Regions from separate parts of the Jeotgalibacillus marinus genome, predicted to be linked through region 1. Evidence: riboswitches for the same ligand, from Rfam matches in the RefSeq annotation. Region 1 holds a riboswitch; each other region holds the start of a gene.
What was found. Region 1 has a riboswitch for thiamine pyrophosphate ahead of AB1471_RS03855 (YkoF family thiamine/hydroxymethylpyrimidine-binding protein). Riboswitches for the same ligand answer to the same signal wherever they lie in the genome.
Positions count from the first base shown of each region.

Region 2: it holds a riboswitch for thiamine pyrophosphate, as region 1 does, so the genes downstream of both, AB1471_RS12320 (ABC transporter substrate-binding protein) here and AB1471_RS03855 (YkoF family thiamine/hydroxymethylpyrimidine-binding protein) in region 1, are expected to answer to the same signal.
Region 3: it holds a riboswitch for thiamine pyrophosphate, as region 1 does, so the genes downstream of both, tenI (thiazole tautomerase TenI) here and AB1471_RS03855 (YkoF family thiamine/hydroxymethylpyrimidine-binding protein) in region 1, are expected to answer to the same signal.

Region 1 is NZ_JBFMIA010000002.1:172,250-182,896, forward strand. Features, by position in the region: gene AB1471_RS03835 (SE1832 family protein) at 20-190, shown strand; gene AB1471_RS03840 (VOC family protein) at 318-704, opposite strand; gene AB1471_RS03845 (MATE family efflux transporter) at 744-2,126, opposite strand; gene AB1471_RS03850 (MarR family winged helix-turn-helix transcriptional regulator) at 2,123-2,587, opposite strand; TPP riboswitch at 2,744-2,850, shown strand; gene AB1471_RS03855 (YkoF family thiamine/hydroxymethylpyrimidine-binding protein) at 2,959-3,594, shown strand; gene AB1471_RS03860 (ECF transporter S component) at 3,595-4,185, shown strand; gene AB1471_RS03865 (ABC transporter ATP-binding protein) at 4,169-5,845, shown strand; gene AB1471_RS03870 (energy-coupling factor transporter transmembrane component T family protein) at 5,826-6,584, shown strand; gene AB1471_RS03875 (ABC-F family ATP-binding cassette domain-containing protein) at 6,785-8,335, shown strand; gene AB1471_RS03880 (hypothetical protein) at 8,447-8,818, shown strand; gene AB1471_RS03885 (FAD-dependent oxidoreductase) at 8,950-10,479, shown strand; gene AB1471_RS03890 (YhfM domain-containing protein) at 10,640-10,647, opposite strand, start outside.
Region 2 is NZ_JBFMIA010000012.1:10,283-20,929, forward strand. Features, by position in the region: gene AB1471_RS12310 (hypothetical protein) at 1-699, shown strand, start outside; gene AB1471_RS12315 (hypothetical protein) at 1,016-1,783, shown strand; TPP riboswitch at 2,281-2,390, shown strand; gene AB1471_RS12320 (ABC transporter substrate-binding protein) at 2,575-3,576, shown strand; gene AB1471_RS12325 (thiamine-binding protein) at 3,581-3,874, shown strand; gene AB1471_RS12330 (ABC transporter permease) at 3,871-4,641, shown strand; gene AB1471_RS12335 (ABC transporter ATP-binding protein) at 4,634-5,359, shown strand; gene AB1471_RS12340 (hypothetical protein) at 5,349-5,540, shown strand; gene AB1471_RS12345 (hypothetical protein) at 5,528-5,689, shown strand; gene AB1471_RS12350 (hypothetical protein) at 5,929-6,258, shown strand; gene AB1471_RS12355 (hypothetical protein) at 6,561-7,004, shown strand; partial or broken gene AB1471_RS12360 (ABC transporter ATP-binding protein) at 7,148-7,231, shown strand; gene AB1471_RS12365 (transcriptional regulator) at 7,356-7,580, shown strand; gene AB1471_RS12370 (YqzL family protein) at 7,698-7,829, shown strand; gene AB1471_RS12375 (hypothetical protein) at 8,050-8,367, opposite strand; gene AB1471_RS12380 (hypothetical protein) at 8,477-8,731, opposite strand; gene AB1471_RS12385 (GntR family transcriptional regulator) at 9,196-9,966, shown strand; gene AB1471_RS12390 (SLC13 family permease) at 10,033-10,647, opposite strand, start outside.
Region 3 is NZ_JBFMIA010000017.1:8,331-18,977, forward strand. Features, by position in the region: gene AB1471_RS13790 ((4Fe-4S)-binding protein) at 9-416, opposite strand; gene thiD (bifunctional hydroxymethylpyrimidine kinase/phosphomethylpyrimidine kinase) at 807-1,613, opposite strand; gene AB1471_RS13800 (thiazole biosynthesis adenylyltransferase ThiF) at 1,647-2,663, opposite strand; gene AB1471_RS13805 (thiazole synthase) at 2,660-3,427, opposite strand; gene thiS (sulfur carrier protein ThiS) at 3,430-3,633, opposite strand; gene thiO (glycine oxidase ThiO) at 3,650-4,774, opposite strand; gene tenI (thiazole tautomerase TenI) at 4,818-5,423, opposite strand; TPP riboswitch at 5,521-5,623, opposite strand; gene tenA (thiaminase II) at 6,072-6,758, opposite strand; TPP riboswitch at 6,884-7,020, opposite strand; partial or broken gene AB1471_RS13830 (Crp/Fnr family transcriptional regulator) at 7,265-7,643, opposite strand; gene AB1471_RS13835 (LCP family glycopolymer transferase) at 8,092-9,171, shown strand; gene argH (argininosuccinate lyase) at 9,292-10,647, opposite strand, start outside.

The sequences.
Region 1 (10,647 bases):
TTAAATGAGGTGCATTAACTTGGATAAAAACACAATTGAACAACGCATTATAGAGTTAAAGATGGAATACGTTCGTGCGCAGGATGATTTAGAAAAGCATGAATCAGTTGGAGCTGATGCAACATCTGCCGAAAAAAGACTCGTGATAATTGAAGCGGAACTAGAGGAACTGAGGAAACTACACTTGTAAGGGGAGTTAATAAAGTTAAAAGAACGATGCACTTTTTGAGCATCGTTCTTTTATTATAAAAACTTTAGGAATTATTTATTTGTAAGCAACGTCTCTTGCCGACCGAGGTTAAACGAGCACATCCGCTTTAAAGAGGTGCTACAATTTCAACTTTTATACGGTCAGGGTCCTCCGCATAGAGAGCATAATGACTAGGCCCACCAGCATATGGGTACTGGTCTTCATACAACAAACGATCCCCCCGCCCTTTTATTTGAGCGGCAAGTGAATCAACTTGCTTTTTTGATGATGCATAAAAAGCCAAATGATTCAGCCCCACTCGCTTGCGATGATACCCAGCTTCTGAGTGTTCTTTGTCAACCTGTACAAACACAATGTAAGTATCACCATGCTTTAAGCTAAATCCGTGTTCCCAGCTTTGAAATGACTCATAGCCAAGTTCATCTAATAACCAAGTCCAATATTCTCTTGTTCGTTCAAGATCGGAAACATACAACTCAATATGATGAAGCACTCACTTTCCACCCTTTCATATACACAAATTTCTTCTTACCTATCCATTCACTTCCACCTCACGCAATTTCTCCTGGGCAGGTGCTTTTTGAAATAGGGTTGAACGATCTCTCCAAATGAAGAACAGCGATAGTACAAATGACAAAATATCCGCTATAGGAAAGGCGATCCAAACACCCACCAAACCGAAGAAGGATGGTAAAATAAGCACGAGCGGAATTAAGAATACCAGCTGTCTAGACATTGATAATACAAGCGATATTTTTGCCTTACCGAGCGCTTGATAAAGACCTCCCGAAACCATTTGAAAACCAATGATTGGTGCGGCAAGGAATACCCAACGCATTGCTTCTTCTCCGCCTTTAACCACTGTCGGATCAGTTGAAAAAATAGACATCATAGCTCCAGGGAAAAGCATCGTTACAACCCAAACAAACGTTGCCAGTCCACTTGAGATGATGATTCCAAGCTTTAACGTGTCACTCACTCGATGATAAAGCTTGGCACCATAGTTGTAGCCAATAATCGGCTGCATCCCTTGAACAATTCCAAACATGGGCATGATTGCGAACATCATGATTCGATTAATGATTCCAAAAATCGCCACAGCCGTATCACCACCATGCAACACTAGCATCCAGTTAACAGCGATAAACATAAAGCTTCCTGCTACTTGACGGACAAACGTAGCTGAACCAATCCCAACAATCTCTTGTACAACATTCAACTTTGGCACTAGTCCAATCCATTTAAACGTAAGCGAGCTTTTTCCCGTCCAGAAATACAAGAATATCCAAACTGCCCCTACCGCTTGTGAAATAACGGTTGCAATGGCTGCTCCAGCTACCCCCATGTCTAACCAGAAAATAAAAATTGGATCCAGCACGATGTTCAATCCCGCTGAAATAATCATTGTCAGCATGGCCACTTTGGCATTTCCTTCAGAACGAACAATATTATTGGATGCCATCATAAAAGCTTGAAAAAGAGCACCATACAAAATGATTGACATATATTCACTCGCATAAGGAAGAACATCCTGTGTTGCTCCAAATGCAACTAAAATCGGATCCAAAAAGCTTAATGACAATCCAACCATTATTATACTAAATAACCCTACGAGCCACATAACATGACCGAACACTTCATTGGCTTTTCCTAATTTCCCCTCACCAAGTCTTCTAGAAATAATAGATGCTCCACCAATTCCAATAGCTGCTGCAAAGGCTGTGATGATCAATTGAAGCGGGAAAGAAATAGAAAGTGCAGCTACCGCTTGTGTGCCCACGCCTCGTGCGATATAAAATGTATCTGCGATATTGTATAATGCCATAACGAACATTCCTATAAACGCCGGAAGCGAAAATCGCATCATAAGTTTAGGTATTTTATCCGTTCCTAGCTGAGTACTTTGCTGTTTCATTTTTCTTTCACTCCTTCCTCTTGTTTGATTTTAGCGATGGCATTTGTGGCCATTCTTTTTAAAAGACCAACTACAATGACTTTTTCTTCATCCGTAAAATCTTCTGTTAATGTATTGGTCCAGTCTTTCAAAATAGATCTGATCATCGGCTCCATGTCCAAGGCTTTTGCTGTTAAGCAGACAAGGTGTGAGCGTCGATCTGTAGCATGAGGTTTTCTTGTTACATAGCCCTCATCTTCAAGTTTTTTCACTGCGCGAGCCGTAGTCGTCTTATCAATATTAAGTACATTCGCCATCTGTTCCTGCGTCTGCTCTTTTTTTTCGAACAATACCATCAAAAATTTCACTTGTCCCTCACCGAGCCCATACTCGTCGAAAGTTTTGCTTAAGTGCATATATCCATAACGATGAACAGTAGACAGCCACCGTCCAGCCGATTCATATGATCGTTGATTTTCCATCTTTATACTCTCCATTCCGTTTATTTCATCTGCAATCCATTATAGCAAAAAAGTAGTTGCATTAGCAACCTTTCGTGAGCAGAAGTATAATTTGCTACTTTACAAGAAGTACATCAACCATTATGATGAACGTGGCAAACAAACTGCATATGAAAGTCGATACACTAGGGGTGCTCGTAAGGGCTGTGATGAGAACATTTTGTTCCGATCCCTCATTACCCGATCCAGATAATACTGGCGTGGGGAAGTGTGGTGACTCATCATTCACAGTAACTGGCGAACGTCCGACTTGATGATGAAGTAGCTGCATTTCCTTTCAAGGATGCAGCTTTTTGTTTTGTCTAAAAACACATCATCAGGGGGAATTATATATGTCAAATACTCAATCACCTGAAACACCAGGCACAGGAATCGCATGTGGAACAAGTCAAATTGTCGGCTGTCGCTTTTCTCTTCACCCGATGTCCGATTCCTTTGTTTCTCTTATCAATGAAGCTTTTGAGAAAGTAGATACCTCGAAAACTTGGCGTTTCACCGACGATGTGAGCACCTTGGTCCGAGGACGTGAAGAACACGTTTTTGACGTGGTCAAAGCAATGGTTCTTCACGCAACGAAAACAGGTGTTCATGTCGTTTTAACTGCTACATTTTCAGTTGGTTGCCCAGGTGATTCTGACGGTGACACGTTTATGGCAGAAGATAATATTCGTTTAAATGAGCCCAACGTCAAAAATCTTAAACAATACGTTTCTTCTCAATTTGCTCTTTACCCAATGGGAGATCCAGATTATATGGAAACCATCATGGATCAGGTTGAGTTGGCGAAAAACCACGGCACACTAAATAAAAGCGTTCACTATGCGAGCGGCCTTCATGGAGATATTCATGATGTTTTTAACACATTAGAGGATGTTTTTAACAATGCCAAGAAAAGTAACAGCGCACATATCGTGATGACAGTAAACATGAGCATCAATAGTCCCTCTCACAAATCAGAGGAAAATTAAATGTTAGCTAAATGGAAGCTCTCTGAAATAATTGTCTTGTCTGTTTTAGCGGTTGTCTTCGGTGTGGTGTATCTTGCATTCGTTCAATTAGGTAATGTGATGGCCGGAATAATGGGACCGATTGGCTATGAATGGATTTTTGGTATTTGGTTCATCGTTTCGATTATCGCTGCTTACATCCTTCGTAAGCCAGGTACAGCATTTTTATCTGAAACGATTGCTGGTACGGTCGAGGTGTTAATCGGAAGTGCAACAGGTCCAATGCTAATCGTAACCGCAATGGTTCAAGGTGCTGGAGCTGAAGCCGTCTTTGCTGCAACACGCTACAAACGTTGGAGTGTTTGGGTACTGATGCTTGCTGGTATGGGGTCGTCTGTTACAAGTTTTGCGTGGAGCTATTTTATTTCAGGATACGGTGCGCTAGATTCAGGTTATGTCACACTTATGTTCGTGCTGCGTTTAGCAAGTGGTGCCATTTTAGCTGGTTTACTCGGGAAATGGATTTCTGATGGGCTGTATCAAACAGGCGTATTGAACAGCTATGCCATTGCACGCGCTAAAAAGAGGGATACATATGAAGAAGCGTCTTGATCACGTCGTCATCTCTTTTGACCAGGTAACCTACCGACATTCCGAAGAGCTTGATCCTGTTTTAAATGAACTTTCCTTTGTAGTAAATCAAGGTGACAGTGTACTGCTTTCAGGACCGAGTGGCGCTGGCAAGAGCACTTTAACAATGTTAATGAACGGGATACTACCAGAAAACGGAAACGGTGTAATAGATGGACGAATTAAATGGTTCGGAACAGTCTCTACCAACTGGGTTGCTGGGTCCATATCCAAAAAGATTGGAGTGATGTTCCAAGATCCTGATAGCCAATTTTGTCAGACGACCGTTGAAGAAGAAATTGCTTTCGGACTCGAAAATCTCCATTTACCAAGGACCGAAATGGTTCAGCGTATACATACTTCTTTAGCAAGCGTCGGATTAGATGGGTTTGAACAACGAACGATTCACCAATTATCTGGTGGCCAAAAACAGCGAGTGGCCCTTGCTTGTCTACTCGCCATGAAAACGGAGATCTTGTTACTAGATGAACCGTTCGCCAATATCGATCCTTTATCAAGAAGAGAGCTAATTGCTTGTTTATTTGAATTAAAACAAACGTTTGATTTAACTATCATCGTGATTGATCATGATCTTCATGGCTGGGTCGAATGGATTGATCGCGCTTTATTGCTAGATACAGACGGACGCATTCAATTGGATAAACCGATGGATAAAGCTCTGAGTGATCATTATGACGTTTTTGAAGAGTTGACGATTGCACTTCCACTCTTTATTCAAGTGCAGAAGATCCACGGTCAGTGCGTTTATGTAAAGGAAAAACATTGGAAAAAGCATGCGAGCGAACAACAATGCGATCTACTTCACGAAAAGATCAAAATTAAGCCAAAAAAAGAGACTAACACCCCTCCTTTAATCCAAGCAGAGGCACTCACGTATTCAGTTGAAGGGAAAGACATTTTACAAAATGTTGATCTAGATATTTTACAAGGAGAAACCATTGCGTTTTGTGGCCATAATGGGGCTGGAAAAAGTACGCTCGCCCTTTTGTTGGCAGGTCTCTTTAACCGCTATACAGGGAAGGTTTATCTCCAAGGAAAACCTCTAGAACACCTTTCTTCACAAGAGGTTCGCAGTCAAATTGGCTATGTATTTCAAAATCCTGAGCATCAGTTTGTTGAGCATACAGTCAAAGAAGATGTTGGCTTTGGCTTAAAACTAAAACGGTTACCTGAAGAAATTGTGTCAGAACGAATTCAGTCTCAGCTGCGATCAATCGGACTAGTAGGTTATGAAGATCACCACCCTCTCTCTTTAAGCCAGGGACAAAAAAGAAGGTTAAGCGTTGCGAGTATGACAATTGATGACCAGACACTTCTTTTATTGGATGAACCAACCTATGGACAGGATGCAAAGTCATTAAAAAACCTTGTTGGCATGATTCAAGAAAGAAAACAGCAAGGAAAAACGACTGTTATGGTTACCCACGATATGGAGCTTGTTCAGGAAGTTGCTGATCGTACGTTGCTTTTATCAGACGGAAAAAAGATTTTTCAAGGTCCGACATCATCACTTTGGCAACTCGGAGAAGAAACGTTGGAACAGCACGGGCTCGTTCTACCCTCCTCTGTGAAATTGCGTACGTGGTTAGGAGGTCTGCCACGTGTGGCTACACACCATTAACCCATCGATTAAAATGCTGACAACACTATTCATGATTGTCGTTCTAGCGTTTTTTTTGGACCCGTTTCTTTATCTCTTTTTTTGGTTCGGTCTTATCCTTATTACTTTCACGCTGGCTCGTATTTCATGGAAAACGTGGGCACTGCTCACTGCGCCATTTCTCTTTATGGCAATTGGCTATGTATGGACCGCCATGTTATTTCCAAATAAAGCACTGATGGCAAATGAAACGATGCTTTGGCAGTGGGGCTGGCTCAGTTTAACAGAAGAATCGCTCGCTAGAAGTGCAGCACTTGGATTGCGGGTCATCCTGTTTTCAGCTCTTTCCCTACTGTTCGTTTTAACGACAAAGCCAACTGTCATGATGCTGAGTTTAATGCAGCAACTTAAACTCCCATCTCGTTTGGTCTATGGGATTATGGCTGGCTATCAATTTTTGCCTTTGATCAAAGAGGAATTTCACATTATGCAACGCGCACAACAAATACGAGGAGTTGGCCGACCACGTACATGGAAAGAACGCTTGTCACAGTGGAAAAGCTTTGTCATCCCTCTTTTAGCAAGCGCGATCCGAAAAGCAGAGCGCACTGCAATTGCCATGGAATCAAAAGGTTTCACTGGAGAACCGCGTACCCACTGGTATCGAACTATTCAAGTCAAAAGACGGGATGCTTTATTTGTGGGATTGATGGTAGGATTATTTGCCCTCTCTTATGCTGTTTCTAATTTGATTGTGTAAAGATTTTTTAACACCCTACCTGATCTACAATATCAAAGAAGAACTTTCCCTTTTCTTCTATTATATATTAAAAGAGCATGCATTGATTTTAAGTCATCCACTGTTTACCTCCCCCCTAGAAAGATTTTCTGCTAGGATGAAACCGTAAAATGCCGTATGATGGAGTGAGATCTTTATGAATATCGGAGGAATTTACACAAATGAGTGTTTTAAATGTAGAAAAAGTTGGACATACGTTCGGTGATCGTACGCTCTTTAAAGACGTATCGTTTCGCCTTTTAGATGGAGAACATATTGGACTTGTTGGAGCGAATGGCGTTGGCAAATCCACGTTAATGAGCATTTTAACCGGTGAGCTCATACACGATGAAGGAAAAGTAGAATGGCTACCAGGCACACACTACGGTTACCTGGACCAACATACGAGGTTAGCACCTGGGAGATCGATGCGTGATACACTTCGAGATGCATACCTTCCCTTGTTTAAAAAGGAAGAAGAGCTAAATGACATCACATCAAAAATGGCTGATGCAACGCCAGAAGAGCTCGAGCAGTTGCTTGAAGAAATGGCTGAAGTTCAAGATTCGCTAGACGCAGGTGATTTCTATTCGTTAGATTTAAAAATCGAAGAAGTTGCACGTGGTTTAGGTCTTGATGCGATTGGTTTAGATCGCGACGTTGCTGCACTTAGTGGTGGTCAACGTACAAAAGTATTACTTGCGAAACTACTTTTAGAAAAGCCTAAAGTTTTGTTATTGGATGAGCCTACAAACTATTTGGATGTAGAACACATCCATTGGCTGTCAATGTATTTAAAAGAATATCCGCATGCATTTTTACTTATCTCACATGATACTTCGTTTATGAATGGCATCGTGGATATTATTCTCCACTTAGAATTTACGAAAATGAATCGCTACACAGCGACATATGATAAATTTTTAGAGTTGGCTGAACTAAATAAAAATCAGCATATCAACGCGTACGAAAAGCAGCAGGAATTCATTAAAAAGCAAGAAAGCTTTATCGCAAAAAACAAAGCACGTTACTCGACTACAGGCCGTGCGAAAAGTCGTCAAAAACAATTGGACCGAATCGAACGAATTGACCGTCCTGAAACAGCCGTTAAACCAACGTTTGACTTTAAAGAATCACGTGGAAGCAGTCGTTTTGTCATTGAAGCTGAAGAACTTGAAATTGGCTATGACCAACCACTACTACCTAAGCTCAATGTGACGATTGAACGTGGCGAAAAAATTGCTGTTGTCGGTTGTAATGGGGTCGGTAAATCAACTTTATTAAAAACGATTATGGGGAAAATCAACCCACTTGGCGGGAAAGTCATTCATGGAGATTTCCTTTACCCTTCTTATTTTGAACAAGAGCTTAAAGCAAGACCCATCACACCCATTGACGACGTGTGGAATGAGTTTCCTTCAATGGATCAAAACCAAGTTCGTTCTGCACTTGCTCGTTGCGGATTGAAAAACGAACACATTACTCGCCAAATGAATCAACTAAGCGGTGGTGAACAAGCAAAAGTTCGTTTATGCAAACTTATGATGCATGAAAGCAACTGGTTACTTTTTGATGAGCCTACCAACCACCTTGACGTTACAGCAAAAGAAGAATTAAAACGCGCACTAAAAGCATACAAAGGTACAATCATTCTCGTTTGCCACGAACCAGAATTTTACGAAGACTGGGCAACAACAACGTGGAATGTGGAAAACTGGTCGAATAACCTTTAAACTCAAAAATAAACTCTTTGTTAAATAAGGAAGTTTTACATCTTTTCCGCCTAACCAATCAATGATGTGATTTGACTAAATTCCCCCCATCCTACGAGAGGTGAATGATGAATGGAAACCAACTCTACATTTAATGAAACCTTTGAACAGCTAAAGAACATTTTAGTCCGTCATGAACAAGATTTGGTATTGAAAAAAGATACGGAAAATGATTTCTATTTAGATTCAAACACCATCATGGAACATAATAAAAAAAATGTGTTTTTCGGTGCGGTTCAAATCAAGAAAAATTACGTCAGCTTTCATCTAATGCCTGTTTACATTTACCCAGAGCTACTTGAAGAAATTTCAGATGACTTAAAGAAACGGATGCACGGAAAATCTTGTTTTAACTTTAAGAAACCGGATCTAACGTTGTTTGAGGAACTACGGACATTAACTGAAAAAGGGTTTATCATGTATGAAAAAAATAATCTTATTTAATAAAGAAGTCCTACACGCCATTGATGTGTAGGACTTCTTTTTTTAGTTAGATAAAATAGCAAAATCACTCATAAAACCTCCATTCATTGCCATACTAAGGAAATATTTATCAAAAGAAAGGTTGTTTCCTTATGCATAAAAAAAGTGAACAAGAAGCTTATTGGCGCTTAACAGCAAAATTGCCTGATCATCCCCCACTTTCTGAAAGTAGAGAGACAGATGTAGTGGTAGTCGGTGGTGGAATCGCCGGCATCACAACTGCATACCTTCTTTGTCAAAAAGGCGTACGTGTAACAGTCGTTGAAGCAAGTGAGATCGTATCAGGAACGACTGGCCATACTACAGCAAAAATAACTGCGCAACATGGAGCCATTTATGATGAGCTCCTACACCATTTCGGCCTTGAGGGTGCGCGTTCCTTTTATGAAAAAAATCAGCAAGCTATTGACTGGATTCGTAATACCGTCTCACAAAAGCAGTGGGAATGCGATTTCGAAACACAAGACGCATGGATTTATGCTGACAGTGAAGCAACTATTCAGCAACTCGAAAAAGAACAACATGCCTATGATAAACTGGATATCCCCTACAAACATGCATCTAAGCTTCCTTTCGATATTCACTGTGATGGAGCGCTCATCATGCCAAACCAAGCACAATTTCACCCGACTCGTTACATTTCTGCCATGGTTGAAGAAATTGTGGAAATGGGTGGAAAGCTCCATGAACAAACGAAAGCTGTTGATATTCAGGAAGGACAAGAAATACAAGTCACCATGGAAAATGGACACGTATTAACATGTCAGCATGTCGTTGTAGCCAGTCATTTTCCCTTTTACGATGGGATGGGACTTTATTTCGCCAAAATGAAACCTGAACGATCTTATTTGATGGCAGGTCATTGGAAAGAAAAAGATCCTGGTGGAATGTATATTTCGATTGACCAAACGGTTCGGTCCATTCGTTTCTTCTCGATGGACGGTTCGCGCGGTATCCTTGTTGGTGGCGAGCCTCACTCGACAGGTCAGGGTGAGCCAACGGACCATCATTTTGATGTGTTACAAAAATTCACCTCCACTCATTTAGGAAAAGTTGATTTTACGTATCGATGGTCTTCCCAAGACTATACGACGCTTGATAAGCTTCCCTACATCGGAGCAATTTCGAATCGTCACCCCCGAATATTGGTTGCCACTGGTTTTCGCAAATGGGGCATGACGCAAGGAACGATGGCGGCTCATCTTATTAGTGAGCGCATTCTTGGAACTTCTACACCTTCATCTGACCTGTTTGATCCAAGTCGGTTTCATGCTGATCCTGCATTGAAAAAAGTGATCTCGATCAACAGTGATGTAGTCAAACATTTTGTTAAAAGCAAATTAGAAATACCTGTGATCACTTTAAAACAGCTGCCGCTTGGTGCAGGTGCACATGTTAATTGGAATGGTCAACAAATTGGTGCTTACAAAGATGAAAGTGGTAACGTACACGCTGTTGATACAACGTGTACGCATCTAGGTTGTTCTGTGAACTGGAATTCATCTGAAAAATCATGGGATTGCCCGTGTCACGGATCCCGTTTTACTATTAAAGGTGAGATATTGGAAGGTCCAGCTATGAAGCCTCTTGAGGTCATTAAAACGGATGGATGTGAAGGTTAGTAAACATGTATTGCTAATTTCTTTCTCACAGATAAATTTCAGTTTCCAACAATAAAAGATTATTGTTGATATTGGAACAAAAATAAGGGAACTTTCTTTAATAAAAGTTCCCTTTCTTATACCATTAAAACTCTTGTTTGTTTAATATTAATATCTTGCATTAATCTT
Region 2 (10,647 bases), on a different contig from region 1:
GTTTCTGATAGATCAACCTATTATGCTTTAGGAGATTATAAGGAACCATCAGAAATTACTTGGAGTGTTAAAGATGTTGAATATAATTCAGAAGTACGAGTTAAACCTACAGGTGCCTATTTAGAAAGTGGGTGGTTTGTAGAATTTCACAACGCTGGAAATTTCGGAATCGATTACACAGTAGGTGACGTAGATTCAGATAGAATATTTTGGGATCAAAAACGTGAATTTGAATCTGATAACATAAACCCTTCTGTAACAGCGTTAGATGATCACGCTATGTTAATTTTGAGTGAAGATATAGATGATAATTCAACATATTATAGTGTAGGCTCATTGGATGCAGTCAGAGGCACATTAGCTTGGTCAGACAATAAAAAGTTTATAGATGGTGACAATGCCTCTGTTGTTCAATTGAATAATGGTGAAATTCTAGCAATGGCTTCGTCAGAAGCACGCTTGCCTGTGCCTATTGGTCCTCTTCTTCCTGCTATGAAATATTCTATAGGTAGTTTGGGCGTTGGAAATCAAATAGATTGGGATAATACAGATAATATACATTCGTTTTATAGCACAAGTCTTGACTTGGCTGTAATGGATGATGGGGTAATAGTTAATTTATACACACGAAATGGTTTACTTTATACCGATTTAGGACATTTGGACAATGGAAATATAATTTGGCAGAATGTAAACTAGCGTACTTTCATGTAAACTTTAAAACCCTTGATGATTCCAATAGGAATTATAAAGGACATTATACACTGCGTCTGATCGAATACTCATAACGTACATAGTAAAGACCGACTTATCTTTTGGTGGTCGGTCTTTGTTATAGGTATTCTTTCCTCTATATATTGAAATCGTTAATCACTTGGTCTATTTCATTCCGGGAGATTCCTATATAGCGTTTCGTCACGAAGATGGAACGGTCATTTATTTTATAACTTAGGAAAATTGGAAGACGATAAAATGGTTTGATTTCTAAACGATCATTATATAAAGGGGAGATCTTATGTTTAAGAAAATCATTACATCCGGTTTAGCAGTGACTATGTTAATGGGTGGAGCACATGCAATGGCTTCAGAAAAAGAAGATCATGAAGCAACGATAAATCAAGAAAATACTGTTTCATATTCGTTTGATGAACAGGATCATAACTTTTTACCGGGTATTTCTGACTATCTTAAATTTGCGGGTGAACCACATATGATTGAACATCAACATTATTTGTCCGATCTTCCAGAAGAAATAGAAGGTAATAAAGGTCTTTTGATGGGTAGTAACAACTTTGGTGTTCAAAACTTTTTATACACGACAAAAAAAGTGGATGCAGATTTAGATTTAAAACCAAACACAACATACAATGTTGAATTTGATGTGAATATCGCCACGAACGCTCCAAAAGATTCCCGTGGTCTTTATGGAAGCCCTGCTGATGATCAAGCGATTAAAGCGGGAGTGACAACGTTCAAACCAAAAAGCGAGGTAACAAGAATGATTGATGGTCCACGTGGATCATTCTACGCGATCAATATGGATCTTGGTATGGGATTGGTTTCCGGAACAGATGCAATCATGCTTGGTGATATGGCAAAGCCTACAAGTTTAGGTTTTGAAACGTATGAATTGAAAAATGTAAACAATGAAAATGAGCCTTTCGTTATTACAACAGATCAAAACGCTAATCTTTGGTTAACGGTTGGTACGCATTCATTTTTCGGCGGAAAAACAACGTTCTACCTCACAGAAATCAGCGTAACAGCAAGAGAAGTAGAATAATAAGTTATACGAATAAAAAGAAAGACACCACCTTTTTTGAAGTGACCCCTGTCCAGTAGACAGATTAAAAAAGCATATTTTAAGCAACCTGAGTTCTATATGTATAAGGGCTCAGGTTGTTTTTCTTTTTGAATCTTGGTGAATATAAAAATGGTTGTATCGGCGAACGGCATACATAACCTCCTCAGCCTTACGGAAAATGACTAAAGGGATTTTCCAGATGCATTGTCCCAACAGTTCTTCTTTTGGGACTATCTGCTTTCTTCTGGTGCTTCTTTAGTAACTGATTGGGCACCTTTATCACTATGTAGAAGAATTCCTTTTACCTCCCGTTTTTCCCTTGCCTTGCCTTCATGAGGGGATCTATCACCAGTTATAATGGTGGTTAAGAAGGAAAAAATGAACTCTCACTTCTATTTTTCTACTTATCCCTTGAAACATATGCAGATCTGTGGCAAAGTTAAACACTGATAAAGCATTTGAACGAACTTCATAACTGAAACATGTGGGGGGACCAGTGTTGCTGGTTGAGACCGTATCCTGAAGATACACACCCTTGGAACCTGATCTGGTTAAAACCAGCGTAGGGAACATATTTAAACATTCTTATTTATGTTGATATGCACCCTAGGTAAACGGCCTATGGTGCTTTTTTGTCGTATGTTTAAGGGATTAGTATGCATACCTTTTTAGCGGTGTTTTGCGCTTTTCTTATTGATATGATATGTCCCTCATTTTAGTTCCATCGTTCAATGCTTTTAACAGATTTGGTAGAGGGAGAGAAGAAGATAATGAAAAAATGGATAGGATTTCTAGTGGTTGTTCTGTTGCTAGCGGCTTGTGGGAATAGTGACGATAATAGCTCTGAACAAAATGACGGTGAAGAGAATTTAAAGGAAGTCACAGTGGTATTGGATTGGACGCCGAATACGAATCATACGGGTTTATATGTAGCTCAAGATCAAGGATATTTTGCAGAAGAGGGACTTGATGTCGAGATCATACTGCCAGGTGAAGCAGGTGCCGATCAGCTTGTGGCTTCAGGTCAGGCGGAATTTGGGGTTAGTGCTCAGGAAACCTTAACGCAAGCGCGTGTCCAAGATATACCGATTGTTTCGATCGCAGCGGTGATTCAACATAATACATCTGGCTTTGCGTCGCCTGTAGATAAGGAGATTACCTCACCACAAGATTACGAAGGTAAAACGTATGGAGGATGGGGAGATCCTATAGAAGAAGCAGTGATTTCCTCTTTAATGAAGCAAGAGGGTGCAGATGCAGAAAAAGTGGATATTGTGAATATAGGTGAAGCAGACTTTTTTACAGCTGTCAAAAGGGATGTCGACTTTACATGGATCTATTACGCATGGACAGGAATTGAAGCGGAACTTCGCGGGGAAGAATTGAATATGCAGTATCTTACGGATTACTCAGATCAGTTAGATTACTATACACCTGTTCTGACGACGAATGAGGAGTTGATTGCAGAAAATCCCGATATCGTTCGTGCATTTGTAGCAGCAACTTCGAAAGGGTATGAATATACCATGGATCATCCAGAAGAAGCGGCGGATGTTTTAATAGAGGCTGTTCCAGATTTAGACTCAGAATTGGTTAAAGCAAGTCAACAATGGTTGTCGCCAAAGTATCAAGATGATGCATCACAATGGGGAATACAAGATCAAACGATTTGGGAAAACTATGCACAATGGATGAATGAAAATGGTTTATTGGAAGGCGATCTGGAAGCGGAAAAAGCCTTCACAAATGAATTTTTACCAAAAGGAGAATGAATAGATGAGTAACTCTTTAGTTAGTATTCAAATTATACCGAAAACAAAAAATGGAGAAGATTCCATTCCATATGTAGATGAAGCGATTGCTATCATTCATGAGTCAGGAATACGATATGAGGTCCATCCACTTGAAACAACGATGGAGGGGAATTTGACAGAAATTTTCTCCGTTATTGAGAAGATGAACCAACGTATGACGGAAGCCGGCTGTGAATATGTTATTTCCCAAGTGAAAATCCTTTATCAGCCGAGCGGTGCCTCGATGGATAAATTGACAGAGAAATATCGTTCATGAAGGTTCTACATAGAGGATGGAGACCATTATTGGTCCTCATCCTCTTCGTTTCTATTTGGCAGTTATCCAGCTGGGTATTTGAAATACCGAAGTGGCTTCTTCCTGCACCATCGGAAATATGGGCAGAGGCAATAGCAGGGTGGGGAAATTACAGTCATCATTTCATTTCAACGATCAAGCTATCCTTACTCGGGTTATTGATTGGTAGTGCTGTCGGTCTAATCGTAGCTGTTAGTTTGCATCGCTTACCAACGATGAGAGAGGCATTTTATCCGGTTATTATTTTGTCGCAAAACATTCCTATCATTGTTTTGGCCCCGTTGTTAGTCATATGGTTTGGTTTTGGAATCCTACCAAAAATCATTATCATCACGTTAGTTTGTTTTTTCCCAATTACGATTGCCGCATTGGATGGATTCCGGCAAACGAGTGCTGAGCTTATGCATTATATGAAAATGGCTGGTGCATCAAACAAACAAATTTTTTGGAAGGTAGAGTGGCCATATGCGTTACCTTCGATTTTTTCAGGCCTGAAAATAGCTGCTACATATAGCGTAATGGGTGCGGTTATTTCTGAATGGCTGGGAGCTCAAGAAGGGATTGGGGTTTATATGACTCTTGCCTCTTCTTCATTTCGGACAGATCGTGTCTTTGTTGCGATTTTCCTAATTATGATTTTAAGCTTATCATTCTTTGCTATTATTTCTTCATTGGAGAAGAAAATCGTGAAATGGAAGCCTAAGGGAGAGGGAAGTAATCATGAATAAGCTCAGTGTGAAAAAGATAACGAAATCTTTTGAGGAGAATAAGGTGCTGGAAGAGCTATCTTTTCATGTCAATGAAGGAGAATTTGTTTCGATATTAGGTCCTTCTGGAAGTGGGAAGAGTACCTTGTTTCATTTAATTGGCGGCCTCTATACCCCAGACTCGGGAGATATTTGGATGGATGGAGAACGAATCAATGGACAAAGGGGATCAATCAGTTATACGCCCCAATCTTCATCATTATTGCCATGGCGGACAGTCCTTAGCAATATTCTGCTTGGAGGAGAGATTGTTGGCCAAAAAAACGAACCAGAAGCCTTGCGAATGATTGAAAAAGCAGGTTTGAAAGGATATGAACACTCGTATCCTTATGAATTATCCGGCGGGATGAAACAGAGAGTGGCTTTTATCCGGAGTTTGTTGAGCCCACAATCACTCATTTGTTTAGATGAACCGTTCTCAGCCCTTGATGAATTTACGCGGCTGGAGATGCAAAATTGGCTGCTTTCCATTTGGGAAGAATACAAGCGCTCCATCTTACTGGTCACACATAATATTGAAGAAGCCCTCTATCTATCCGACCGTATCATCGTCTTATCTGGTAAACCAGCAAAGGTCAAAAAAGAGTTTATTGTTCCTTTTCCAAGACCGAGGCAGGAGTCCATTGTGTTGAGTGAAGAGTTCTTGCAATGGAAAAAGAAAATCTATAATGAACTATAGCAATCACCTGACTGCTCCAAAACTAGCCAATGGGAAGCAAATAGGAATGATTCGTGCCATGTCTTCTCAAGTAGCAGAAAAGCGTGGGAAATCGGTTGCGTATGGGGGCAGTCAGCTCAAGCAGTTGTTTGGCTACCACTCAATCATTTCGATTTGGTGGTTTTTTTATTGTTGCCACTAAGGTACATGTTAATGACAGTAAATGAACAGGAACTGCCATTTTCATACGTCATAAATAATGATATGATTGGTGAACGAGAGGTTCAAGAAGGAGTATTGGACACGACAACACCGATGGGAAAGCTTATGGTCACGATGCTTGGAGGATAGTCGAATTTGAATATGACGTGAACCGAAAAAAACAACTTGAGGGGATCGCAATAGCAAAGAAGAACGGGGTATACAAAGGCAGACCAGTCAAATATTCAGCGAACAACATAAAGTCAAACATGCGATTGATTATACCTATAGGAGCGAACAGTGAAAGAGGTGGCTTCTATCACGGGTATTAGTGAGCGGATTCTCTACAGAAGGATGAAGGATCAAAATATTACACGAGAGGTGACTCTATGAAAAAACTAGTAGCGGCATTTAGTGTGTGGGCTTTGTTTGCATTGACTGTTTTTATTCTAATAGATCCACCAACGAATGGACAGTCATCAAATAACAAATCGGCCCACTATTTGGTGGGTGTAAATTATGATCGCTTAGTAGAGGTGGGAGAAGTAGCGGTTGGGTTTGAGGTTGGAGCGGTTGAAATTCTGGAAATGGATACACCTATAGTGGAAGCTATATCTGTAGAAGGTGTAGCGGTTGGGTTTGATGATGAAACGGTTGAAATTCTGGAAATGAAGACACCTATAGAGGAAGTTGTATCTGAAGAAGATGAAGGTAATTAAAAACGCCTTGCTGGGTCCCCATGGATCACGGCAAGGCGTTTTTGACAATCTGCAAATGATAGTCTTTAGAATTTACATTTTTGTCTTTTATTTATTGCAGTTCGTACCAGTGCCAGTCTAAGCGCTCATTAATCACGACCGATATATAGTTTGTCAAAATGGAATCATGTGTTTAGCAATGATACTGCCATTTTTCATGTATTTTCTACTTGCCCAATACAGTTAAAAACGAAAGGAGTTTTACCTCTGTCAAATAAAAATAATGATAGAATTGCAAAAAAATTGGAATGACAGTCGCTGTTATGTTAACGATCATAGTAGTTTTATTGTTTTTTATATCTATTTCTATTGGTATATGTTTTGGAGTTGTGTATTTATTATCAAATTTTTCATTTGTTAATTTTCAATATTATTCGAATTTCTGGGATAATGTTTTATTTTTTATGGGACTTACTGTTTTAAATCTATTTGTACTTGCATTAATTGAGGTATTAATAACGATAGATAGGATAAAAGTGAAAAAGTTATTAGATTTGGGACCTACTAATGTAAAAGAGTGGATTTTGTACTTTTTAGTGTTCATTGTTTATATGAATGTTTTTAATATCTATTCTGTTAGATTAGAGGCTACTGTCGTGGGAACTAGTTTCATTGCTATATGTTTTGTCACCATTTTTGTTTTTCTTGAATTTTTACTTGATAAAATTCAAGGTGAGGAAGAGCAGGAGCGTTTGGAAGATGTATAAAACTCTATTGTTGAGTCTGTATGTGACCTGGTTATAACAAAGGATGTTATCGAAATCAATATAGGTATTGTATATATCGAATGGAGGGTATACAAAGCTTTGCAGATTATATTTGAGTAGGAACACTCGTATCCTTATGAATCATCCGGAGTCTGCTGGGCCCACAATCACTCAGTTGTTTAGATGAACCATTCTCAGCTCTTGATGAATTCGCACGTCTGGAGATTGCTCTTCACGGGTAGGATTTTGTGTGGGGCGCTACTTATATAATATGAGTACATAATTTCTCTTTTTGGGTATTTTTTTTCGCATCTTGGTCAATGATAGGTGAAAAAAGGAGGGAAGGTAAAGATGTTTGTATTAGGAAAACCGAGGAGTAAATTTGGTTTTTTTTTAGATAAGAGAAGTATTACCGTAGTTGAATTTTCAAAGGAATCAGGTGTTACTAGAAAAACATTGGGGAAGGCTTGTAACGAAAGAGATTATATTCCACGCCAAGATGTAATGAAGAAGATTTTAAAGACTGTTAGAAAAGTAGATCACAACGCTAAAATGAGTGATTTTTGGAACATGTGACTTTCGATGGGATAAAGGGTTGGACAGGTTTCGAGTCATATTCAGTCTTATTGGTTGAACGTTAAAGTAGAAAAGTTGTGTGTGCATTTATGGAATAACATGAAAGGTGTGAGGCAAATGCTTGATATTACTTGGGAAGTGTTTAGTCAGACTGGGAATGTTGAATTGTATCTTCTGTTAAAAGAAATAGAAGAACAAGAAGTTGTGCATATAACCGAAAACAAAGAAACAGCGGATTTTTTCGTATAATCGCTTTTAACTTTTGATTGAATATTCTGTATTATTGTGCTAAACTAATATCAACTGTCATGATACGTACGGTTACTCCATCCGTTCGGATCAAGATGACCCCCAGGAAGATAATCTCTCGCCTAGGGGTTTTTATTTATGGGAAATAAAGTATAAAAGACAGTCCACCAGTCCACCTATCCACCTACCAATTGAAGTAAGAGTGGTTAAGTGATGACGGTCAATATAGTATATGTAAACCCACATCATCAAAGTTTTGAACAATAAAATTCTTCACCAATACGCCAGAAGTATCCATAATAGTTATACCGATACTTCCGATAATACCTCCATCTATTACAGGTGTCACTTTCCCGATCCCAATCAGCTTGATATTCTCTTTACTAATGGTGACTTCTTCTGTATAAGGATCACCATTTCCTTTTGCTTTTACTAATATGATATCTGCTGGATTGGCTTCCGTAACTGCATCTGAAATCGTAGGAAATTCATCAGGCACCATGAGTGTTTTTCCGTTAAAGACAAGGACCCCTACCACGATGACGACACCTATGAAGAGTACCCCAACAAACGTGAGTATAATACCCGTCACTGAACATTTGGACGTTTTTTAATCCCTCACCTCTCTACCTTTCCGAACGGTGTTTTCAGCAGTGATGCTTTTCATCTTTCAAACACTTGCGTACAAATTTCGCAATAAGAAAGACGGTAATTATCGCAAAAATAATCCCGATAATAAGGACGATAATCGCAGGGATGACAACCACGAGATCGCATATTTCTCCGAAACCTAATACCAACAATGCTGTGGCGATAATAATGGCGTTTGATAGTGCCAACCAACAAAGGGCAAAGCCCACTCCTTTACATGCACAACAGACTTTTTCTTCTTGAAGGGTCATCGTTTTTCACCTCGTTTTTTTATTTTTGCTGACTATCCACCTTATGAGAGAAGACCCCGATATGTTGATGAAGTTAAAAAAGACCCGTTAGCGTCATTTTCGCCGTGCCATTCGTTACGATTAAGCGGTAAGACTTTTTCCTATTACTGTTTCAATGTACTAAATTATGTTTTTGGGTGATGTGACTTAAGTCACACTTTGTTGATTTGTAACAATTTTACGTGTTCCTTTTTTTCTATTTTCGAAGGTGTATCCTTAGTTAAAATTGGTGTTGATGGTTGATTATTGTAAGCGAATAAGTTAATAATGAAGACATAGCTTACCCTTTTTGTAGGTCAATGGGTGTGTCGTAACTTTACACGTAGAGGTGACTAGTTTTTGGTCGCTCAAAGCTGTTACATCAACGAATTTCGGAGATTTCTTAAATGTAGTTTTGACAATAACTGAAGGTTGGAGCAGGCTAGATGAAAAATAAAAATATAATGACTGATGTAGAAAAAGAGAATTCACTTATATCAAATGATAGGGTACAAGAATTCCAGCGATTTATTGATCGTTTAGAGGGAATGGGTGAGTATCGTTTACCTCAACGTGCTTACCATATTATTAGACTGGCTATTCGAGATTTAATGCTGCCTCCTGGAAAGGCAATATTAGAACGTGAGATGAGTGAAGTGCTCCAAATGAGTCGAACTCCTGTAAGAGAAGCGCTCGTACGATTAGAAACGGAAGGTGTTGTTCGACTGGTTCCAAGACGAGGTTTTATTGTAGAGCCGATTGAAAAGGTGGATCTTAAGGAAATTTATGAAGTTGTCGAAACGTTGGATGGGCTTGCGATCGAGCTGGCTACTATGCGGGTAGGCGACACAGAACTTGATAAACTTGAGTCAATCATTAAGAATCAGGAGGAAGAACTTGAAAAAAGGAATCTAAAAGGGTGGTCCATTCTAGACGATTTATTTCATTCTTCAATTATTGAATACGCAAAAAGTAAACGTCTTCATGCAGTGATTGATAGTTATTCAGATCAATCTTATAGAGCTCGATTATTTACGATCAAACATCGTCCAATTCCTCATCGTTCTATTGTAGAACATAAAGCAATGGTTTCATGTATGAGAGCAAAAGACGGTAAAGCTGCTCGTATGGTCATGCAGTCACATCGGAGACGGGCTCAAAAGGAAATTTTGGACGCTCTAGATAAAATAGATGAAATGAAGCGCGCAGATAAATAAGAAAAAGGCAGTTTCCTATAATCAATAAAGGAAACTGCCTTTATAAATGTGCAGTAAGTAATTGGGTTATAGTAACCCACCAAAGACGAGGGGAACAAAGTAGTAAACAATAATGGTAGTAAAGAGGATGGATAACAAATTTAGCCATACGCCCGTTTGCGCCATTTTACCCATTTTTACATAACCTGTTCCAAATACAATGGCGTTTGGTGGTGCGGCAACTGGAAACATAAATGCAAATGTCGCTCCCATGCAAGCAGCTACCATTAGAACGATCGGATCAGTACCCAATGATACGGCAGCGGCAGCTACAATTGGATACACCATTGTGGAAGTGGCTGTATTGGAAGTGAACTCAGTGAGTATAGAAATGAGACTAACGATTAATACAATGATAAGGAAGATTGGAACACTGTTGAAGTTAATTAGTTGTCCACCGATCCATTCATCGAGACCAGAGTTCATAATACCCGCAGCCAGAGCCAACCCCCCACCAAAGAGCCATAAAATTCCCCATGGAAGTTTAAGAACTGTATCCCAGTCTAAAATCGTCCCTTTTTTATTTTTGGCAGGGATTAAAAAGAGAATGAACCCGCCAATTAATGCAATAAGTGTGTCATCGAGCGTAGGAATAAAATTGTTAAGTAGAAAACCACGTGTGATCCATGCTAATCCTGTGAG
Region 3 (10,647 bases), on a different contig from region 1:
TTTTATGTTTAGCTTTTATTTACATGACTATTATCACAGAAGGGACCATTTTGAGTAGACCCACATCCACAAAGTGCTGCTCGTGTACATTTAATGGTCTGTTCTTTCTGTTTTATCGAGAGATTTCCTCTAATAAACATAGGACCATTAAGAGTAGCTTCGATTGTTGTCTCTTTAGCTGAACTTTCTTGCTGGAAACCATCTTTTCGTTCATATTGCAAAGCACCACTTGGACATTTTTCAATTACTTCTACGATTTTATCTACAGTTTCCCCATCTGCATTCACCCACGGTTTCTCTTTAAGATTGAACACTTTGGGTAAGCCCCTTACGCACTTAGCTGCATGAATACATCTTTCACGATGAAAGATCACATCAATATTCTCTCCAGTATATCGTTTACTTTCTGTATTCATTTACAATTCACTCCTGTATAAAATAAATTCTGATTTTTTGATATTAGCTACATTGAGAGTATCATATAAAAGTAGTCTATTACTGTCAATTAAAAAATCTCGATTTAAATATATTTTATTTTGAGATTTTTTGTGAAAGTGTTACTTATCGTAATATGTCTTTCAATGTAACTCAGTAGAGAAGGTGAATATAGGAAAAAGTCACATATATTCATTAACAATGAAAAAAGCCAGATGATCTGACCGTTATACGAAAAAGGACCACACAAATGATTCTGCGTGATCCTTTTACATGATGTCTATTGAAGAAACGAACATAATATTCATGATTGGTTCTTACAAGGGACACAGTTGAGTTTACCATTTGTCCCTAATTTTTTAATGTATGCTTCACACATTCACCTTTCGATTTCTATACGCCATATGATTGGTTGGTCCATGACCGGCTCCAATGCCTAAACTATCTTCTATCGCCGCATGGATAAAGGACTTAGCCGTTTCTACAGCTTCTAAAATGGACTTACCTTTTGCTAATTCCGCAGTGACGGCAGCAGCAAATGTACAGCCCGTGCCATGCGTATGCTTTGTATCGATTCGAGGACTAGAAAATAGATGGTACGTGTTACCATCAAACAAAAGATCCGTTACTTCGTTCCCATCATCATGTCCACCTTTTATCACGACACTTTTGGCTCCTAGGTCAAAAATCGTTTTTGCAGCCCTTTTTCGATCTTCTAACGACACAATCTTAAAGCCAACTAATTTTTCAGCTTCTGGAATATTTGGCGTAATACAAAAAGCAATCGGTATTAGTTTCTTTTTTAGTGTGTCCACCGATTCCTCCAGTAATAATGGGGACCCACCTTTTGCAATCATGACTGGATCAACAACTACCTTTGCCATCTTTTCTTTTTTTATGGCATGTGCAACAGCTTCAATGATTTCACTATTAAAGAGCATGCCTGTTTTCACGGCATTCGGATGTAAGTCTGCTCCCACTGATTTTATTTGGTCTATCACTGCTTCAACGGTTAATGGGAAGATCCCTTGCACGCCTAATGTATTTTGGGCAGTTACCGCTGTAATGGCTGACATCCCATAGACCTCTAGTTCCTGAAACGTCTTTAAATCCGCTTGAATTCCAGCCCCTCCACCACTATCAGATCCTGCAATTGTTAAAGCCTTAGAAATTCTCATTTATTATCCCCCTTAAGATTCCAGTAGAAAATTTCAACCCAAGTAGCGGTGATATAACGTTCTAGCTTCCGCAACGTCTTTTGTTCCGTGAATTAATACCCGACCATCCTTAAACATAACAAGGCGGTGATCACCGATTGAAAAAGAGAGTAAGTATGGGTTTTGTGATATCTCTCCTTGTTCTGAAAGGACCTTAGCCAAATTTTCTAAATCTCTATCCATTGGTTCAGGGGGGCGGATTTGAACGGTATCTCTTCCACATAATACGGCGGTTTTTGTTTGGTTTGAAATAGATAAATACGGATACGTACGATTTGAACCGCAAGATAAACAACTTTCTTTCTTGACCTTGTCGACGTTAATCGCTACATGTTGATTTTCCCATAGATCAAAAGAAACAAGTTTTTTTCTTAAAGCGTGGGTATCTTCAACTAAAACTTTTAATGCTTCTACGGTTTGGTAGGAAACGACCATTTGAACCGCAGGGCTAATAATTCCGCCAGTATCACATGTCATTCCCCCCATTGGTACAGTCTCTAACAAACAATTCAAACACGGGGTTTCTCCTGGAAGGATCGTATAGCTAATCCCGTAGCTTCCAACACATGCACCATATATCCAAGGGATCTGATGTTTCTGAGAAATGTCATTGATCATCATCCGAATATCGAAATTATCAGTTGCATCCATGATTAAATCGACACCCTGAACAAGCTGTTCGAGTTCTTCTACAGAGACATCCATTACATGGGACTCAATCTCTACCTCCGAATTGATAAGCGTTAGACGCTCTTTCGCAGAGACCGCTTTAGGGAGCCGCTGATTGGCATCTTTTTCGGTATAAAGCTGTTGACGCTGGAGGTTACTCCACTCCACATAGTCACGATCCACAATCGTCAGCTTACCGACTCCTGCACGAACAAGCACTTCGGCACTGCCCGTTCCCAGCGCACCTGCACCGATCACTAACACATGTTTCTTGCTAATTTTCAATTGCCCCTCTGACCCGATTGGAGCAAATAATTCTTGTCTTGAATACCGTTCATTCAACTAACGCTCATTCCTTCCATAGGGCTGCTCGCTGTCGCATATCGCTTTTTCGGAATACGGCCTGCTTCAAACCCTAGTCGTCCCGCTTCAATCGCAAGCTTCATCGCCTTGGCCATTTTCACCGGGTCATTTGCTCCAGAAACCGCCGTATTAAGTAACACACCATCCGCCCCTAATTCCATTGCAATGGCAGCATCAGAAGGCGTTCCAACTCCAGCGTCCACGATAACAGGTACATTTGCCTGTTCAATAATAAAGCTAAGGTTTAATGGATTAACAATCCCTTGACCCGAACCAATTGGTGATGCACCAGGCATAATCGCATGACAGCCTAGGTCTTCTAGTCGTTTCGCTAGTAGCACATCGTCTGAAGTATAAGGTAAAACGGTAAATCCTTCTTTTAACAGTTCTTCCGATGCCTTTAATGTTTCTACTGGATCGGGCAATAACGTTTTTTGGCAGCCGATGACTTCAACTTTAACCATGTCACAAAGACCAGAAGCTTTCGCTAATTTAGCAATTCGAACCGCTTCTTCTGCTGTCTTTGCACCTGCTGTATTCGGAAGTAATATGTACTTTTTTACATCTAACTTTTCTAAAAAGTTCGGTTGACTTGGTTCAAATATATTCATTCTTCGCACAGAGAACGTTAAAATCTCTGCTTCAGATACTTCTACCGCTTCTTTTTGAACATCAAAATTAGGATATTTTCCCGTACCTAGCAATAATCTTGACTTAAATTCATATGATCCAATCTTTAACATCTTCATCCGCCTCCTACAAAATGTACTAATTCAACTTTATCCCCGTCACAAAGTCTCGTTTCTTGGTGTGATCCTTTTTCCAATATCGTTTCATTCCATTCAACGATCACTACCTTTTGTTCTAACTCAAAGTGTTGCAGTAGATTAGATACGGTTTCCACTGTATTCGGGACTTCTAACTTGTCCCCGTTAATCACTAATTCCATTTTCTCCACCCCTCACTTAGGCTAATTCCGTTACTAAACGATCTAATCGAAAAGGTGCCAAATTGACTGATGGCGTTTTTCCTTCAACCAAGTCGGCGATCACCTCACCGGTTATTGGAGCAAGTAAGATCCCATTTCTATAATGTCCTGTTGCGAAAAATAATCCTTTATATTCAGGGTGTTCTCCTAAATACGGTAACCCATCAGCTGTTTGCGGTCGAGTACCAGCCCACGCCTGCTCCCATTCTGCCTCCACAATAGACGGCATCAGTTTTTTTGCCTTTTCCATCAGCAAGGAGATCCCCTCTATCGTCACTGTTTGGTTAAATGTTCTCGGTTTAACAGTTGCACCAACGATGATTCTTCCACCTTGCTTAGGCACAAGATAACAACCATGTGAAAAGATCGTACTCGATAGCATCGGGCACTGTGTGACCACAGAAAAACATTCCCCTTTTACCGGATAGGTAGCTAGCTGTAATCCTGTTTCTGAGAGTAACTTATTACTCCAAGCACCACCTGCTACAACGACCTTTTCACTCATAAAATGACCTTCATTCGTCACAACACCCATAACTTTCCCATCTGAAATCTGAATGTTATGCACTTCCACAAACTCTTTGATAACTACCCCACGTGCCGCTGCAGATTTTAAGAAACCTAAAGCTAACTGAGGGGCTTCTACTTGCCCATCTTGTTCAATATGCATGGCACCAGTAACAGCATCAGACAATACTGGCTCTTTCCTTCTTACCTCTTCTCCTGTCAGCCAATCGGCTTGTTCCCCATGTTGTTGTTGAATCGAAATGACTCGCTTATATTCCTGCTGTTCCTGTTCATTTAAGGCAACCTTTAGCATGCCTTTATTTTTGAGCTCAATATTTATTCCACTCGTGTCTTTTATTTCATCTGCTAGTTTTGTAAACATCGCTCTACTTTTTCTTGCTAATTGAAAGATGGTTCCCTCTCCATCCAATTCCGCTTGAGCCGCTAGCATTCCCGCAGCAGCTCCAGAAGATTGACTAGCCAGTCGACCCTTTTCCAACAAAAGAACCTTTGCCCCTCTTTTTGCAAGGTTATAGGCAATGGCGCCTCCATTAACACCCCCACCTACTACGATCGCACCATACCTATCGCTCATCAAAATCACCTTTTCCTATAAAACTGTCTAACACATGCCATTGTTAGATTAACAACTTTCGATTATATTCCTTTACTGTTGCTAACGGATCCTCTGCTTCTAGTACCCCTGACAACACAGCAACACCCTTTGCCCCCGCTTCGATGACCCCCCTAACATTTGTAGGTTTTATTCCACCTATTGCAACGACTGGAATAGACACAGCATTAGCAACGATTGCTAACTGTTCTAAACCCCTTGAGACTGCTCCTGGTTTCGATTGCGTGGGAAAAACATGTCCAAAAATAACATAATCTGCACCATGTTCTTGTGCCATTTGAGCTTCTTCGATTGAATGAACCGAACAACCAACCCTTAAGCTCGCAAACTGTTTTTTTACAATGGCAACAGGTAAGGAATGGTAGGCTAGTTGCACTCCTTCTACCTTTAATGCATAAGCCACATCTATTCGATCGTTGATGATTATTTTAGATAACGGAACCCTCTTGTCCGTTAATAACTTCGCCATCTCGAATATCTCTTTAGCTGTTTTTGACTTTTCACGAATATGAATGGCATCAATATATGGATGGATCGAACCAACAATTTCTGCTAATTGTTCTGGCTTCTGCCTTCCTGTTGATATGACATGTAGCTTTTCTTTTCTCATAGACGATCTCCTCTAATGGAAAGCGTAGATCTTTTTTCAGATCAATAAAAAAACCACCCCAGCATTGGAGTGGTTTTTGGTTATATGTAAAAACTATAACTTACATTTTCCACTTCCCTACGCCAGCTCTAACTAGATCAGGTTCAAAGGGTCTGGATTATCTCCATCTCGGTCTTTAAAAGACTCCCCTAGTGTTTTTTTATTCTTTTGTATAAGACTAGAATAACATACCGCTATCATTGCTAAAAGAAAATACTAAAAGATTACTTTTCCTCACTAACAGTTGATGTAGATTGTATGTCACTATCAAATAATTCTTGCACCAGAACCGCGTCAGCGATGACAAGATAGTTTAGATTCAATGGATTGGTGATTACAATACTATACCAATTTATTTTACCGTCTTCAGTAGGCGCATCCTTCGAGAGAAATTAGTAGAAGAACATAACGGTATACGTCACGACAGCACGTTTTCTTAATCCTGACTTCTATCACCAGCTTATGGTTATCATTCTCAACTAAAATAATCAGGACACCTCAATGGCTAATCATAAACTTCAAGGTTAGTGGACAAAAAAACGGCATCTGCCACCGGATGCCGTTTCCCATTTTATTTATCTGGTATCCTAACCTCACCAAACGCTTTTTCTATTTGTGACTTAATGCATCTTCTTGGACTGGCCATTCCTCTAATTTGTAAGCCATTTCCCAAAACGAATATTCGTATTGACTACTAATCATAAAATGTTCTTTCATACGTTCAAGGTCCTCTGATGTAAGCGTTTCAGCAATCTTGTCTATTCTATTGATTTGTTCCTCGACTAGCGTTCTGAACCATTCCCCACCATATGCAGCGATCCACTCTTGGTAAATCGGTTCTTCAGGGGAACACGACTGAAGTTTCTCCCCAATTTCATAGTAAAGCCAGTAGCAAGGTAATATGGCTGCGATAATATCGCCTAAATGCCCTTGATACGCGGCACGATACATATGTGATGTGTATGCATAGGCAGTAGGCGACGGCTTGAAGTTCGCTTGTTCTTCTTCAGTAATTCCAAGACGACTTGAAAAGTTCTTATGTAAAGCTAATTCCGCTTCATACGTTCCTTGAGCATGAGCTGCCAAGCTATTTGTTGTCTCCAAATCGTTCGCCCTTGCCGCACCTAAAGCTTGAACTTTTGCAAAATGAGACAAATAGTAAGCGTCTTGCATGACATAATAACGGAAGCTCTCTAAAGGCAATGTCCCATCACCAATTCCTGTAACGAAAGGATGCCCGAAGCTCGCTTCCCAAATGTGATCTGATTCCTCTCTTAAAAGCTTTGAAAATGTCATTTTAGTAGCCTCCCCAATAATATTGTTTAACTCCCCTTACTTCCCCTGATCTATGGCAAATAAAAAACCACTTTCTTTACAAACGTTAGAAAGTGGTTGTATTGGAAAAATAATTAACATCATACTGATCCGCAACGCCACTTCCCTACGCTGGTGTAAACCAGATCAGGTTCTAAGGGTCTTAAAGCTTTACTTTAATCTCAACCTTTTAACAAGCAAACGATTTCCATTTACCTGTTGGAAGGTCCCCCTAGTGGAAGATATTACTATTCAATTGCAAAATAAAATGCTACATAGAAAAGCCATCCAGTGACCACTTATAAGTAATGTCGACAAAACCAATTGGTCCGAACGATGACTCAAACTGATTTTATCACAATTACTCGTACCTTTAAATACTTGTCAAACACGAAAGCAACAAGAACTCTATGAATACGTTAAACTGAGTCTCTCTTTCACGGCAATCTACGTCACGATAGCCTTGTTTGAAGGGTGCGAGCAATGGATTACGATTCCATTACTATTTTTCTATTAATTTGAATGTCATTTTTGTTCAGGCGTTTTTTAATGAACAGCATAACATAACGATCTGCCCCCCAATAGTAACTTGCTGAACCAACTAATAATAGAATCATTGCTACTGTCATTAAATTAGAATTTGTACTAACTGTTCCAGCTAACAAAAAATTAAGATTCATAAATGTTCCTGCAATTAAAGCCGGAGCCGTCAGACAACCTAGAATTAACCCAAGACCAACTAAAAATTCATCCCATGGAACTAACACATTAAATAATTCTACATTTGGTAGGGCGAAGTTTTGAAGAAATAATGCGTACCATCCCTTGAACGGCCAGGTTATCTCCACTCGCTTTTGCAAACGCTCCATTTTATTCATTTGTATTTGTAACATGGTCGTAACATGCCAGTTATATAATATGCGTATACTTGTAAGATCTACTTAGGTTGATAGAATTTACGAATAGTTAAACTCATATGAATAGCAGTCAAGCTATATGGAAAAAGGTCCTAGTAAAATAACACATAATGGAAGGAAGTCAATTTCAAAATGGACAAATCCCAAAAGCTCATATAAAATTTATGTTTAGGTTATAAGAGAAGAATGCTGCTCTTAGGTACCTCTTTGTTGTTAATATCTATTTTTATCATCCTAAATTCAAGATAAAGGGATAGCTATTGGAGTAATTCCCGTAACTGGCCTTGTTCTTCCATATAAACTACGGAGGAAGACAGTAGGGATTGTGTTAAACGTTCAGATTCGCACACATAATTTTTTATTCTACAAAAAAACATCGAAATGAGGAAATAAAACAAATGAAAAAGAAACTATATTGGACTCTAGGTATTTTCTTAGGAGTAGCCATTGTAATTATCGGTATAAACGCACTCTCTATTTATAACGCAGTTAAAGGGACTACGGATGAAATATATGTGCCTCTACCAGACAAAGACCAAGAGGCTATCACAACAACAAATAAAAAGTTAGAGAATAAGGAACCAATTACGATTCTGCTTATGGGTATTCATAAAACCGATGATGATGCGAGAGGACGAACTGATTCGATCATCCTTGCGACTGTCAACCCTGAAGATGAATCTGTAAACATGTTTTCTATTCCTAGAGACACCAGAACCGAGATTGTCGGGAATGATAGTGTTGATAAAATTAATGCCGCCTATTCTTTTGGTGGTACTCAAATGGCCATTGATACAGTTGAGCAGTTCTTAGATATAGACATCGATTTTTATATCAATTTACAAATGGAAGGTTTTGCAGATTTTGTCGATGCTGTTGATGGAGTTGACGTTGATAATGACTTTGAATGGTTCGATACACAAGGCCTTTATAAAAAAGATTATCTCTATAAAGAAGGAGAAATTCATTTAGATGGTGACCAAGCTCTTGGATATGTACGTATGCGTAAATTAGATCCACGTGGAGATTATGGAAGAGCAGACAGACAACGTCAGGTCCTTACTGAAATCATTAATAAAACAGCTAGCTTTTCTTCTTTTACACGATATCAGGATATTTTAGATGCAGTCGGAAGTAATGTGGAGACCAATCTTTCTTTTAGTGACATGCAGTATATTGCAAAAAATTACTATTCAGCAGGTAAAAATATAGAAAGTCACCAAATTGAAGGTGAAGACTTGGATATTGGTGATGGTGTTTCTTATCAGCAGGTTAGTGAAGAAGAAATTCAAAAATACCATAATATGATTACAAATCAGATAGATGATGAAACGAATTATGGATCAAATCAGATAGATGATGAAACGGATCATGAAACGGACCAACTAGATGATGAATGGAATTATGAAACAGATCTAGATAATGAAACGAATTACGAATCAAATCAGCTAGATGATGAAACAAATATATACCAATAGAAAAACTAAGCCTCCTATTTTAATAGGAGGCTTTTGTTGTCTTACTTATTATTTATAAATGGTTAGTTACAAACTATGAGTAACATTTGAACCAAAATAAAACTCTCACAAAGGAGAGTTTTATTTGACCGATGCCTTTGTTGCTAACCATTCCTTCGCTTTATCCAATTGCTTCGCAACTTGTATAAATCCTGTTCCACCGGCAGATTCACGACGTTTCACTGCTTGCACTGGATTAAGTATATAGTAAATATCTTCTTCTATCAGGATTGAGGCTTCTTGAAACGTACGAAGCGGCAAATCTTTTAAATAATTGCCTTGTCCAATACAAACTAATACTAGCTTCCCAACAATTTCATGCGCTTCTCTAAACGGCACACCTTTTGTGGCTAAATAATCTGCTAGCTCGGTTGCGTTTGAAAAATCTTCATTTACCACTTGTTTTAAACGCTCTTCATTCACCTTCATTGAATCGATCATACCAGTGAATATTTTCAGTGATCCCATTAGTGTGTGAACGGTGTCGAACATCCCTTCTTTGTCTTCTTGCATGTCTTTGTTGTACGCAAGTGGAAGTCCTTTTAAAACGGTCAACAAGGACACCAGATGCCCAAATACTCTTCCTGTTTTCCCGCGAACCAGCTCGGCCATATCAGGATTTTTCTTTTGCGGCATGATGCTGCTACCAGTTGAAAAGGCGTCTGACAACTCAATAAATTGGAATTCTTGGCTTGACCAAATGATCAATTCTTCAGCGAGTCTTGATAAATGTACAATCGTCATCGAGGCATTTGATAAAAATTCCACAATGAAATCGCGGTCACTCACAGCATCCATACTATTTTCATAAATTCCTGAAAAACCTAGTAATTCTGCTGAACGCTCACGATCAATCGGAAAAGTTGTGCCCGCTAATGCACCCGCTCCAAGTGGTGATAAATCAATTCGTTTCATCGAATCTTCAAAACGTTGATAATCACGTTCAAGCATCCAAAAATAAGCGAGTAAATGGTGTGCAAACGAAATTGGCTGTGCACGTTGCAAGTGTGTATAACCAGGTAATACCGTCTCAACATGAGCTTCCGCTTGTTTCGTCAAGGCTCCCTGTACAGCACGGATGAGCACTTGAATGTCTTTCACTCTAGCTTTTAAGTACAAATGCATATCCGTTGCGACTTGGTCATTCCGGCTTCTACCTGTATGAAGCTTACCACCTACTTGACCAATTTCTTTAATCAAGAAATGTTCCAAATTTAAATGTATATCCTCGTTAACAACTGAATATTCCAATTCACCATTCAAAGCTTTTTCCTTTAACACCGCGAGACCGCCTAAGATTTCATGTACTTCTTCGGCGGACAAAATTCCACATTCTCCAAGCATCGTTACATGTGCAACTGAGCCTTGCAAATCTTCCATCACAAGCTGTTGATCGAAGCCAATCGACGCGTTAAATTCTTCCACCCATTCTTCAGG